One region of the Pseudomonas sp. S2_B10 genome, then DNA from elsewhere that is predicted to be linked to it. Evidence: riboswitches for the same ligand, from Rfam matches in the RefSeq annotation. Region 1 holds a riboswitch; the other holds the start of a gene.
The links. A riboswitch is a leader RNA that binds a small molecule or an ion and turns the genes downstream of it on or off. The one in region 1 is predicted to bind cobalamin.
Positions count from the first base shown of each region.

Region 2: it holds a riboswitch for cobalamin, as region 1 does, so the genes downstream of both, cobW (cobalamin biosynthesis protein CobW) here and cobO (cob(I)yrinic acid a,c-diamide adenosyltransferase) in region 1, are expected to answer to the same signal.

Region 1 covers NZ_CP162768.1:4,771,681-4,777,743, forward strand. The annotation lists gene AB4O45_RS21355 (PQQ-dependent sugar dehydrogenase) at 1-1,074, opposite strand, end outside; gene AB4O45_RS21360 (hypothetical protein) at 1,141-1,725, opposite strand; cobalamin riboswitch at 1,887-2,116, shown strand; gene cobO (cob(I)yrinic acid a,c-diamide adenosyltransferase) at 2,200-2,811, shown strand; gene AB4O45_RS21370 (cobyrinate a,c-diamide synthase) at 2,808-4,208, shown strand; gene bluB (5,6-dimethylbenzimidazole synthase) at 4,205-4,855, shown strand; gene cbiB (adenosylcobinamide-phosphate synthase CbiB) at 4,852-5,760, shown strand; gene cobD (threonine-phosphate decarboxylase CobD) at 5,753-6,063, shown strand, end outside.
Region 2 covers NZ_CP162768.1:5,588,598-5,594,660, forward strand. The annotation lists gene AB4O45_RS24940 (CbtA family protein) at 1-493, opposite strand, end outside; gene AB4O45_RS24945 (CbtB domain-containing protein) at 505-702, opposite strand; cobalamin riboswitch at 826-1,044, opposite strand; cobalamin riboswitch at 1,919-2,130, shown strand; gene cobW (cobalamin biosynthesis protein CobW) at 2,230-3,294, shown strand; gene cobN (cobaltochelatase subunit CobN) at 3,298-6,063, shown strand, end outside.

The sequences.
Region 1 (6,063 bases):
GCCTTCCTTGAATTGCGCCGGCAAGCGGTTGCCCTCGGCGAAGGTCAGGCCCAGCGAAGCGGTGTGCGGACCGACCGCGTAATCCGGAGCGATGGCTTTGGCCACCAGATCTGGATTCTGCGGTTTGACCCGCACATCGACGTGCTGGCCGTAGTAGCTGAACGGCCAGCCATAGAAGCCGCCATCCTTGACCGAGGTGATGTAGTCCGGCACCAGATCGCTGCCGATTTCGTCACGCTCGTTGACCGCTGTCCACAAGGCGCCGCTGGTGGGTTCCCAAGCCAGGCCGTTGGGGTTGCGGATACCCGAGGCGAAGATGCGGTGGTTGCCGGTCGCACGATCGACTTCCCAGATCGCCGCGCGGCCTTCTTCCTGATCCAGACCGTTTTCGCCGACGTTACTGTTCGAGCCGACGGTGACGTAGAGCTTGTTGCCGTCCTTGCTGGCGATGACGTTCTTGGTCCAGTGGTGATTCAGCGTGCCGCCGGGCAAGTCGACGACTTTGATCGGTTGGGTCTTGATCTCGGTGGCGCCCGGCTCGTAGTTGAAGCGCAGCAGGCGGTCGGTGTCGGCAACGTACAAATCGTTGCCGACCAGCGTCATTCCAAACGGCGAATTGAGGTTCTGCAGGAACACCGTGCGGGTTTCTGCGACGCCGTCGTGGTCGGCATCACGCAGCAGGGTGATGCGGTTCGGGCTGGGCACGCCGGCGCCGGCCTTGCCCATGACTTTCTTCATCACCCAGCCACGAATGCCTTTGCTGTCATCGGGCTTGGGCGGCGCATTGGTCTCCGCCACCAGCACATCGCCGTTGGGCAGCACGTAGAGCCAGCGCGGGTGATCAAGGCCTTCGGCAAACGCGGCGACCTGGGTGCCGGCCGCTGCGGTCGGTTTCGCGCCTTCCGGCCAGCCCACCGCCGGGGCGATGTTGACTGTCGGGATCAGCGTCTTGTTCGGTTCGGGCAGTTTCGGTGACGGGCCGGTGCCGTCGGAGACTTGCAGGCTGGAGGTTTCACCGCAGGCGGCGAGCCCGCCAGCGACGGCGATGATAAGAGCGAGTTGGGCCTTGCGCATTGCTGATCTTCCCTATGAATGCATTCCTAAACATAGAGGAGGGCGCAGGCCCGATGGTTCAACTGCTCAACCGCGGGCTTCCTTGAACAGCATGGCGATGCCCGGATGATAGTTGCCCGCGTCGCTGTGCAATTTGCGATAGGCGTAGGGGAAATACCAGGCCACGGCGCAGGTGTGTTCCTTTTGCAGGTCGTCGACCATGTCCTGCAATTCTTCGGGGCTGGCGCTGTGCTGAGGTTTTTGCGGAGCAACAAAGAGGCAGCCGAGCTTGAGATCGCTGGCGTAGCTGATGCGCTTGGCATCAACGGTGATGTCGAGCAGTGCCTGGGTCAGGTTGAGATTGTTGACCCGTGGCCAACGTTGCGTGGCCTGAATGAACGCGCGGTCTTCGGCGCCGGCAATCAGCAGGTCGGCGCGAGCATTGCGTTCGCCTTCTTCGTTCTGTTTGCGCGTGGCCGTGTCGTTCAGCGTGACCATTTCAGCCATCCACGCCGCTGCCGCGAGCAGGCCGAGATTGGCTTTCTCGTCGTGCCAATATGGCGTGTCGTTGTCGCCGCGTACGGTGTTGTAGCGATCGATACAGTCAAACCAGCGTTCCAGCAACGGGCGCAGGAATTCCAGGCGCGGGTTGCTGATGATCATGCCTTGCATCGTCGTCATCCTTATTGTTGTAGTGGGCTTTCGAAAAAAGCATGGCTCTTTGATATCACTTGTCGCAGTCTGGCACAAGATTGCCGCTGCACAATGGATCAGCGGCAGTTATTCGCGCGCAAAGCGCCTCTTCAATTGACGCTCCACCCCCAACCCTCTAACCTTCGCCGCTTGTTTCAGGTGCTCTGTGGCCCCGCGTCGACAGAGTGAAACAGGGAAGCCGGTGAGGGTGGTCTTCAAGCGAAGCCACGACGATCCCGGCGCTGCCCCCGCAACGGTAAATGAGTGAAAACTGCGCCTTGAGCCACTGCCTCGAAAGAAGCGGGAAGGCGCGCAGTCCGGCGAAACGCCGCTCATGAGCCCGGAGACCGGCCTGATCCATCTCAGCGGCATCACGGTGGGCGATGCCAGGCTTTTTGCCGTCTATTCTTGTGCCTGCCCGCCGTTATCCAGCCTCAACGGAGAGCTCCCCCCATGACTGATTCCCCCGAGCGTGACGAACGCCATCTGGCGCGCATGCAGCGCAAGAAGGCCGTGATCGACGAACGCATCGCCAACTCGCCCGACGAATGTGGCCTGGTGCTGGTGCTGAGCGGCAATGGCAAAGGCAAGAGCAGCTCGGCGTTCGGCATGCTCGCCCGCGCGATGGGCCACGGCATGCAGTGCGGCGTTGTGCAGTTCATCAAGGGCCGCAACAGCACCGGCGAAGAATTGTTTTTCCGCCGCTTCCCCGAGCAGGTGCGTTTCCACGTCATGGGCGAAGGCTTCACCTGGGAAACCCAGGATCGTCAGCGCGACATCGCCGCTGCGACCGCCGCTTGGGAAGTCTCGCGTGAATTGTTGCGCGACCCTTCGATCGGTCTGGTGGTGCTCGATGAATTGAACATCGCCCTCAAGCACGGCTACCTCGATCTCGATCAGGTGCTCAGCGATTTGCAAGCGCGCCCGCCGATGCAGCACGTGGTGGTCACCGGTCGCGGCGCCAAGCCGGAAATGATCGAGATGGGCGACACGGTTACCGAGATGGGCATGCTCAAGCACGCCTTTCAGGCCGGGATCAAAGCGCAGAAAGGCGTCGAACTTTGAAGCAACCACGTCACTGCCCGGCGGTGTTGATCGCCGCGCCGGCCTCCGGTCAGGGCAAGACCACCGTCACCGCCGCACTCGCCCGTTTGCATCGCAATCAGGGGCGCAAGGTGCGCGTATTCAAATGCGGCCCGGACTTTCTCGATCCGATGATCCTCGAGCGCGCCAGCGGTGCGCCGGTGTATCAACTGGACATGTGGATGGTCGGCGAGCAGGAAAGTCGCCGGCTGTTGTGGGAAGCCGCCGCCGAGGCTGACCTGATTCTGATCGAGGGCGTGATGGGCCTGTTCGACGGCACGCCATCCAGCGCTGATCTGGCGCGCCACTTCGGTGTGCCGGTGCTCGGCGTGATCGACGGCACCGCCATGGCGCAGACCTTTGGCGCCTTGGCGCTGGGCCTGGCCAAGTATCAGCCGGACTTGCCGTTCGCTGGCGTGCTGGCCAACCGCGTCGGCACCTTGCGCCATGCGCAATTACTCGAAGGCAGCCTCACCGAAGGTCTGCGCTGGTACGGTGCGCTGTCCCGCGAAACCGGTATCGAATTGCCGAGCCGCCACCTCGGCCTGGTTCAGGCCAGCGAATTGAATGATCTGGATCTGCGCCTCGACGCGGCCGCCGATGCGCTGGCCAGCAGTTGCGAGGTCGCGCTGCCACCGGCCGTTGAATTCGCCGCGCCTGACGTCATCGCCGCCGAGCCTCTATTAAAAGGTGTGCGCATCGCCGTTGCCCGCGATGAAGCCTTTGCCTTCACCTATGGCGCCAGTCTCGATCTGCTGCGGGCGATGGGCGCCGAATTGCGCTTCTTCTCGCCGATCCGCGACACGCAATTGCCCGAGGCGGACAGCCTGTATCTGCCGGGCGGCTATCCAGAGTTGCATCACGTCGCGCTGGCGCAAAACGCCTCGATGCTGGCGGCGATCCGCGCGCACCATACGGCGGGCAAGCCCTTGCTCGCCGAGTGTGGCGGCATGCTTTACCTGCTTGATTCGCTGACCGACGTGGAAGGCACCCGTGCTGAGCTGGTCGGTTTGCTCAAGGGCGAGGCGGTGATGCAGAAGCGTCTGGCGGCGCTGGCGTTGCAGGCGGTTGAATTGCCGGAAGGGGAGTTGCGTGGGCATACCTATCATCATTCCCTGACCACCACAGAGCTGACGCCGATTGCCCGTGGGCTGAGCCCCAATGGCGGGCGCGGCGCTGAGGCGGTTTATCGCGAGGGGCGGATGACGGCGTCGTACGTGCACTTTTATTTCCCATCGAATCCGACTGCGATTGCGGCATTGTTTGCGCCAGACAGTGAGGCCGGCTTCGCGAGCAAGCTCGCTCCCACAGTGAATGGTGAGCTTCCTGAAGAAATGCGATCTCCTGTGGGAGCTGGCTTGCCAGCGATGGGGCCATGACCGAGAACACCTTCTCCGAAGCCGAGCGCGCAGCGGTCTACAAGGCAATCGCCGAGCGCCGCGACATGCGCCACTTCACCGGCGGCAGCGTCGAGCCGCAGTTGCTGAGTCGTCTGCTTGAAGCCGCTCATCAAGCGCCGAGCGTCGGCCTGATGCAGCCCTGGCGCTTCATTCGTATCAGCGATCGTGCTCTGCGCGGGCAGATCCGCGATCTGGTGGAAGAAGAACGCATCCGCACCGCCGAAGCCCTTGGCGAGCGCAGCGATGAGTTCATGCAGCTCAAGGTCGAAGGCATCAACGACTGCGCCGAAGTGCTGGTCGCAGCGCTGATGGACGATCGCGAAAAACACATCTTCGGTCGGCGCACGTTGCCGGAAATGGACATGGCCTCGCTGTCCTGCGCGATCCAGAATCTGTGGCTGGCCTCCCGCGCCGAAGGCCTGGGCATGGGCTGGGTTTCGTTGTTCGAACCGCAAGCCTTGGCGGATTTGCTCAAATTGCCGGCCGGTGCGAAACCGCTGGCGGTGTTGTGTCTCGGCCCGGTCAGGGAGTTCTATCCGGCGCCGATGTTGGTGCTCGAAGGCTGGGCGCAGGCGCGGCCGCTCAACGAGTTGCTGTACGAAAATTATTGGGGAGTGAATCAATGAGTGTGGCGTTGCTGAGTGTCGCCGCAGTAGCGCTGGATGCGCTGCTTGGTGAACCGAAACGCTGGCATCCGCTGGTGGCGTTCGGCAATTTTGCCGGGCGCATCGAGCAACGCTTCAACGCCGGCGGCCGTGGCTGGCGCAGCCATGGTGTGACCGCGTGGGTGCTCGCGGTGCTGCCGCTGACTCTGCTCGCCACCGCATTTTCCTGGGCGCCCTATGTGGGCTGGATTGTCGAGATTCTCGCGCTGTATTGCGCCCTCGGCATGCGCAGCCTCGGCGAACATGTCGCGCCGGTCGCGGCTGCGTTGCGCGCCGATGATCTGGACGAGGCGCGCAAGCGTGTCGGTTATCTGGTCAGCCGCCAGACCGATGAACTCGACAGCACTGCCGTGGCCCGTGCCGCCACTGAATCGGTGCTGGAGAACGGCAGCGATGCGGTGTTCGCCGCGCTGTTCTGGTTTGTCGTCGCCGGCGCCCCGGGCGTGGTTCTGTATCGCTTGAGCAATACCCTCGATGCGATGTGGGGTTATCGCAACGAACGCTTCGAACGTTTCGGCTGGGCGGCGGCGAAAATCGACGACGTGTTGAACTACATTCCTGCGCGTCTGGTGGCATTGACCTACGCGCTGCTCGGCAAAACCCGACTCGCGCTCAAATGCTGGCGCACCCAGGCGCCGCAGTGGGACAGCCCCAACGCCGGCCCGGTGATGGCGGCCGGTGCCGGTGCGCTGGGCGTCGAGTTGGGTGGCCCGGCGATCTATCACGGCGAACTGCATGAGCGCCCGCAACTGGGCGAAGGTGCGCCGGCGGATGCCGATTCCATTGACCGTGGCTGGCAATTGGTCCAGCGCGGCGTATGGTTATGGCTGCTGATGCTTTGCCTGGGGGCGGAATTTTATGCTTGAGCACGGTGGCCGGTTGCGCAAGGCTGCACTCGATTACGGGATTGCCGAAGCCGACTGGCTCGACCTGTCCAGCGGCCTCGCGCCATGGCCGTTCCCGATCCCGGAAATCCCGCTGCGCGCCTGGGCGCGTTTGCCGGAAACCGACGACGGTCTGGAACAGGCCGCCTGCGATTACTACGGCGCCGCGCAGGTGTTGCCGGTGGCCGGCTCGCAAATGGCCATCCAGTTGCTGCCGCGTCTGCGCCGGGCCGGCAAGGTCGGCGTGTTGTCGCCGTGCTATGCCGAGCATGCCGAAGCCTGGCG
Region 2 (6,063 bases), 820 kb from region 1:
GCCAGTGACGACTGAAGGCAATCAGTGCCAGACCGACGGCGGTCGAAGCGGCAGTGCCGATCCACCAGATCTGCCGCGATGCCAGATCGGCAGCCGCAGTGCCCGGCAATTCAGGTGGCAGGCCCAAGGTCGGCGCGAGAACGAACGTGGCGTAACCGGCCAGACCCCAGAGCAGCCCTTGCGAGGTCTTGGTCGGCGCGCGCAAGGTGTACAGGCCGGCGAGCATCAAGGCGAAACCCACTGCCACCACCAGATTACCGCCAGTGGTCGAGACCACGCGCTGCCAGCCGTCTTCCGGCTCCCAGGCTTCGCCATCATGGCTGTGGGCGGCGGTGCCGGCGGCGTGTTCGTGGACTTGCGCGACCGGTTCGGATTTCTCGAAGGATTCGGCCTGCAGAATCAACGGTGATACCCAGAAACTCTGCAGCAGGGTCAGCAGCAGGGCGGCCAGCAAGCCGGTGAAGCCTGCGGTTTGCGCGATACGCTTGATCATTTCGGCAGGCCTCAGTGGCACGGGAACGCGGCGCTGTGGCGGGTATCGTGGGCGGCGTTGTGCACCGCTTCGATGTGCGAGAAACCGGCGAACCAGACCAGGCTGGCACCGAGGATCGAGGCGAAGAGGGCGGCGGCGACGCGTTGGCCGAGTGTGGTGCTGCTGGAGATGTGGTCAGTGTGGCTGACGGTGTTACTGATGATCGACATAGCGCTTCCCTCTGAAATGTCAGCGGGTAAACAGAGCGCATGAAAATCCCTGCGGGCCGGGCACGCAGGGATTTCGAACAGCGCCCGCCCACCGCGGGTTTGTTTGTGTTCAGCGGCGCTTGCGCGTGCTGGGTGTTGCGGGCCGGTCTCCGGGCTCGCGAGGGGTTGGCTGGTCGCCGACCTGCAAGCATCACCTTCCCATGCCGGGGCACAGTGGATCTGACGCTTCGCTCGCTTACCGTTGCGGGGGCAGCACCGGACTGACATGGCTTTGAGTAAAGCACATGATTCACCGGTTTCCCGTTTCACCCTGTGAGGGGCACCCGTAACAAGGTGTGCAGGAGAACATGGGTTTGGGTTTTTAGTCAATTTCCGGGAGTTTTCGGTACTGCAGTGGGGGTATTTTTCTGATGTTTTTGTGTGTATATCCGTTGCTGCGGGTGTTGCTGATTACGGTTTCGCCCTTACGGCGAGGCACTTTTTCCAAACGCCGAAAAAGTACCCAAAAAGGCTTGCTCCTACGTTCGGCCCTCGCAGGCTCGGGTTCCTTCGCTCCGGGACTGATCCGGGCGCAGCGGCTCCGGTTTGCTTCGCTGCACCTACACTCGCTGTGTACGACTGCGTCGTACGGTCGCTGCGCTCCCACGCCCGGATCAATCCCTCCACTCAGCCTTGCGACGTCGCCGGTGGATCAAGATCAAGAGCACTCGAGCTAACGCTCATTGTTGAGTGGGGCGGCTGCGCTGCTTTACTTTTGCTTTTGTGGGAGCGAGCCTGCTCGCGAAGGCGGCCTGACAGCCGACCTGTTCTTGAGCTGGTGCGCGATCCAACTGTAGGAGCTGCCGAAGGCTGCGATCTTTTGCTTTTGCCTTTGCCTTTGCTTTTGCTCTGGCTTTTGATCTTTTGCCCCTTCGGCAGGCTTCGTTACGGGATCGATCCGGGGGTGGGAGCGCAGCGACCGTACGACGCAGTCGTACACAGCGGAAGGAGGTGCAGCGAAGCAAACCGTAGCCGCTGCGCCCGGATCGGTCCCGTAACGAAGGTACCCCGAGCCCCAGCGAGCGGGCCGTACGCCGGGGCAAAGCCTTTTGGTTCCTTTTTGGCGTTTGAAAAAGGGACTCGCTGTAAGAGCGAAACCATAAGAAGCCGTTACCGCAGCAACGGATATACCCCCAGTTTCAGACTCACCGACCATTGACCCACGACGGACCCATGCGTAGCCTTGCGCTTTCGAGGTTCTTCGGCACTCGCCGAAGCTAAGAAGGGAACGCGGTCAAAGCCGCGGCTGCCCCCGCAACTGTGAACGGTGATGTTCGTTGCCACGCCACTGCCAGCTCAACCGATGAGCCAGCGGGAAGGCGCAATGGACGCCAGGCCCAACGCCTGAACGCCGTCAGCCAGGAGACCTGCCTCGTCACAGATTCTCACTACAACCGGGCGGGGTGATCCGGTGGCGAATGCTTCCGGCGTGCACGCGCGCTGCCGGTTCTCGTCCCGTATGCCCGCCGCTTGCCAAAGGGCATACCGATGAAAACACTGGCCAAACTCCCCGTCACCATCGTCACCGGTTTCCTCGGTTCGGGCAAAACCACGCTGCTGCGGCACATGCTTGACAACGCTCAGGGCCGGCGCATCGCGGTGATCGTCAATGAGTTTGGCGAGTTGGGCATCGACGGTGAAATCCTCAAGCAATGCACCATCGGCTGCACCGAAGAAGAGGCCACCGGCCGCGTTTATGAGCTGGCCAACGGCTGCCTGTGCTGCACCGTGCAGGAAGAATTCTTCCCGGTAATGCGCGAACTGGTTGCCCGTCGCGGCGATCTCGACCACATCCTTATTGAAACCTCGGGCCTGGCCCTGCCAAAACCGCTGGTGCAAGCCTTCCAGTGGCCGGAAATCCGTAGCGCCTGCACCGTTGACGCGGTGATCACCGTGGTCGACAGCCCGGCCGTCGCTGCTGGCACCTTCGCAGCGTTCCCGGATCAGGTCGATGCCCAGCGCAAACTCGATCCGAACCTTGATCACGAGTCGCCGCTGCACGAATTGTTCGCTGATCAACTGGCCAGTGCTGACCTGGTCATCCTCAACAAAGCCGACCAGACCAGCGCGGAAGATCTGGCTCGGGTGCGCGCTGAAGTCGCCGAAGAGCTGCCGCCAGCGGTAAAAATCATCGAAGCCAGCAACGGCCGCCTGCCGCTCGACGTGCTGATCGGTCTCGGTGCCGGCTCCGAGGAGCACATCGACAGCCGCCACAGTCACCACGATCACCACCATGACGGTGATGACGACGATCACGATCACGACGCCTTCGATTCGATCTCAATCGAACTGCCGCAAGCTGACGAGAGCCTGCTGCTCGATGCGCTGACGCAACTGGTGGTGCAGCACGGCATCCTGCGGGTAAAAGGCTTCGCGGCGATTCCGCACAAGCCGATGCGCCTGTTGATCCAGGGCGTGGGCACGCGTTTCGATAAGCATTTCGACCGTCAGTGGGGCGCCGAAGAAGCGCGCGTCACGCGTCTGGTGCTGATCGGTCAGGAGCTTGATGCGGCACAACTCGAAGCGCAGTTGCGCGCTGCGCTCAGCGTTTAAGTCATGCACCTGCTCAGGACCCAGCCCGGCGGATTCGTCTCGGATGACAACATTGCCGATCTCGGACAAACCCCCGCCGAGTTGGTGATCCTGTGCAGCGGCGATTCCAGCCTGGCGCTGCTCGCCGAGGCTGCGCAGCAACTGCCCGATGACTATCCGAGCCTGCGTCTGGCCAACCCGATGCAGGTGCAGAATCATGCCTCGGTCGATCTGTATGTCGACGAAGTGCTGCGCCACGCCAAGGTCATTCTGATTTCGCTGCACGGCGGCATCGCCTATTGGCGCTACGGCGTCGAGCGGCTGGTCGAGTTGTCCGAACGCGGCGTGCAACTGATTCTGGTGCCCGGCGATGACCGCCCGGACCCCGAGCTCAGCGACTTGAGCACGGTCAGCGCCGACGTGCGCGATCGACTCTGGCAATTCCTGCGTCAGGGCGGCATGGGTAACGCGCTGGATTTCTTCCGTTGCCTGGGCAACCAATGGTTCGCCCGCGATTACCCGTGGAGCGAGCCGCAAACCCTGCCGCGCACGGCGATTTATCACCCACAGAAAAACAGCGCTGCCCTGAGCGACTGGCAAGCCGAATGGCTGCCCGGTCAACCGGTGGCGGCGCTGTTGTTTTATCGCTCGCATTTGCAGGCGGCGAACACGGCGTTCATCGATGTGTTCTGTCAGCGTTTGCAGGCAGCCGGACTCAATCCGCTGCCGATCGCGGTGGCCAGTCTGAAAGAACCCGGTTGCTTGTCGGTGGTCGAGGACTGGCTGGATGAAGTCGAGGCGGGGGTGATTCTCAACACCACCGGTTTTGCCCAATCGAGTCCCGAGGCGCCGCATCTACGCCCGTTTCGCCGCAACATCCCGGTGATTCAAGCGATCTGCGCCCAGGACAACGAGCTTGGCTGGCGCGACAGCGAACAGGGCCTCGGGCCGCGCGATCTGGCGATGCACATTGCTTTGCCGGAACTTGACGGACGCATCATCAGCCGACCGATCAGCTTCAAGGATCTGGCCTGGCGCAGCGAGCGCAGTCAGTCCGATGTGGTCTGCTATCGCGCCCAGCCTGAACGCATGGATTTCGTTGCCGAACTGGCGCGGCGCTGGGTTGATCTGGCGCGTGTGGCCAATGGCGAAAAACGCATCGCGCTGATCCTTGCCAACTACCCAACCCGCGACGGCCGCATCGGCAACGGTGTCGGCCTCGATACGCCAGCGGCGGCGCTGAACATCCTGCGCGCGTTGCGCGAAGAGGGTTATCCGGTCACGGCCGAGTTGCCCGACAGCGGCACCGAACTGATCCAGCAACTGCTCGGCGGTGTCAGCAACGACCTCGACAGTCTCGACCTGCGCCCGTGCCAGCAGAGCCTGACGATGGACGATTACCTGGCAATGTTCAATGCACTGCCGGAGGCGAATCGCGCGGCGGTGCTCGAGCGTTGGGGGGCGCCGCAAAACGATCCGATGTGCCGCGACGGTCGCCTGATGATCGCCGGTCTGCGTTTCGGTCTGACCTTTGTCGGCATTCAGCCGGCCCGGGGTTACCAGGTCGATCCGAGCGCGGTGTATCACGACCCGGATCTGGTCCCGCCGCACGGCTATCTGGCCTTCTATTTCTGGTTGCGCAACACCTACGGCGCCCACGGCGTGATCCACGTCGGCAAGCACGGCAATCTCGAATGGCTGCCGGGCAAAGGTGTTGGGCTGTCGGAAAACTGCTGGCCCGACGCGCTGCTCGGGCCGTTGCCGAATATCTATCCGTTTATCGTCAACGACCCGGGCGAGGGCGCCCAGGCCAAGCGGCGCACGCAGGCGGTGATCATCGACCACCTGATGCCACCGCTGACCCGCGCCGAAACCTATGGGCCGCTGCGTAATCTGGAGTTGATGGCCGACGAATATTACGAGGCGCAACTGCTCGATCCGCGCCGTGCCCGCGAGTTGCAGCGCGACATTCTGCAATTGGTGCGGGACACGCAGATCGACCGCGAGCTGCAACTGGATGCAGCGCTGGACAGCGATGCCGATGCGGCGATCTGGTTGCCGCGTCTCGACACTTATCTGTGCGATCTGAAGGAATCGCAGATTCGCGATGGGTTGCACATTTTTGGTGAATCGCCGAGCGGGCGCTTGCGTATCGACACCTTGCTGGCGTTGCTGCGCATCCCGCGCGGTGACGGTAAAGGCGCGCAGTCGAGCTTGTTGCGAGCGTTGGCCAAGGCGTTTGAGTTGGGCTTCGACCCCTTGGATTGTGCATTGGCCGATCCTTGGAATGGCCCGTGTCCGATCGAGTTGCAGGCCATCAGCGAAGAAGTCTGGCGCACCGCCGGCGACACCCGCGAACGCCTCGAACTCTTCGCCGCAGACCTGATCTTCCAAGCACTGAATGTCCCCTGTGGGAGCGAGCCTGCTCGCGAAAGCGGTGCGTCAGGTAAATCATTGTTGAATGACACACCGAGTTCGCGAGCAGGCTCGCTCCCACAAGGGGCGGGTTGGACTGAGGTTGATTTGATACTCGACCATCTGCGCGAAGTCGTCGCCCCGCGCCTCGACGCTTGCGGCCCCGCCGAAATGCGCGGTCTGCTCGACGCCCTCAGCGGTCGTTTCGTCCCGGCCGGCCCCAGCGGTGCGCCCAGTCGTGGCCGCCTCGACGTGTTGCCCACCGGGCGTAATTTTTATTCAGTCGACGTGCGCAATCTGCCAACAACTACAGCGTGGCGCATCGGTTTCCAGTCCGCCACGCTGATTCTCGAACGACACTTGCAGGATCACGGC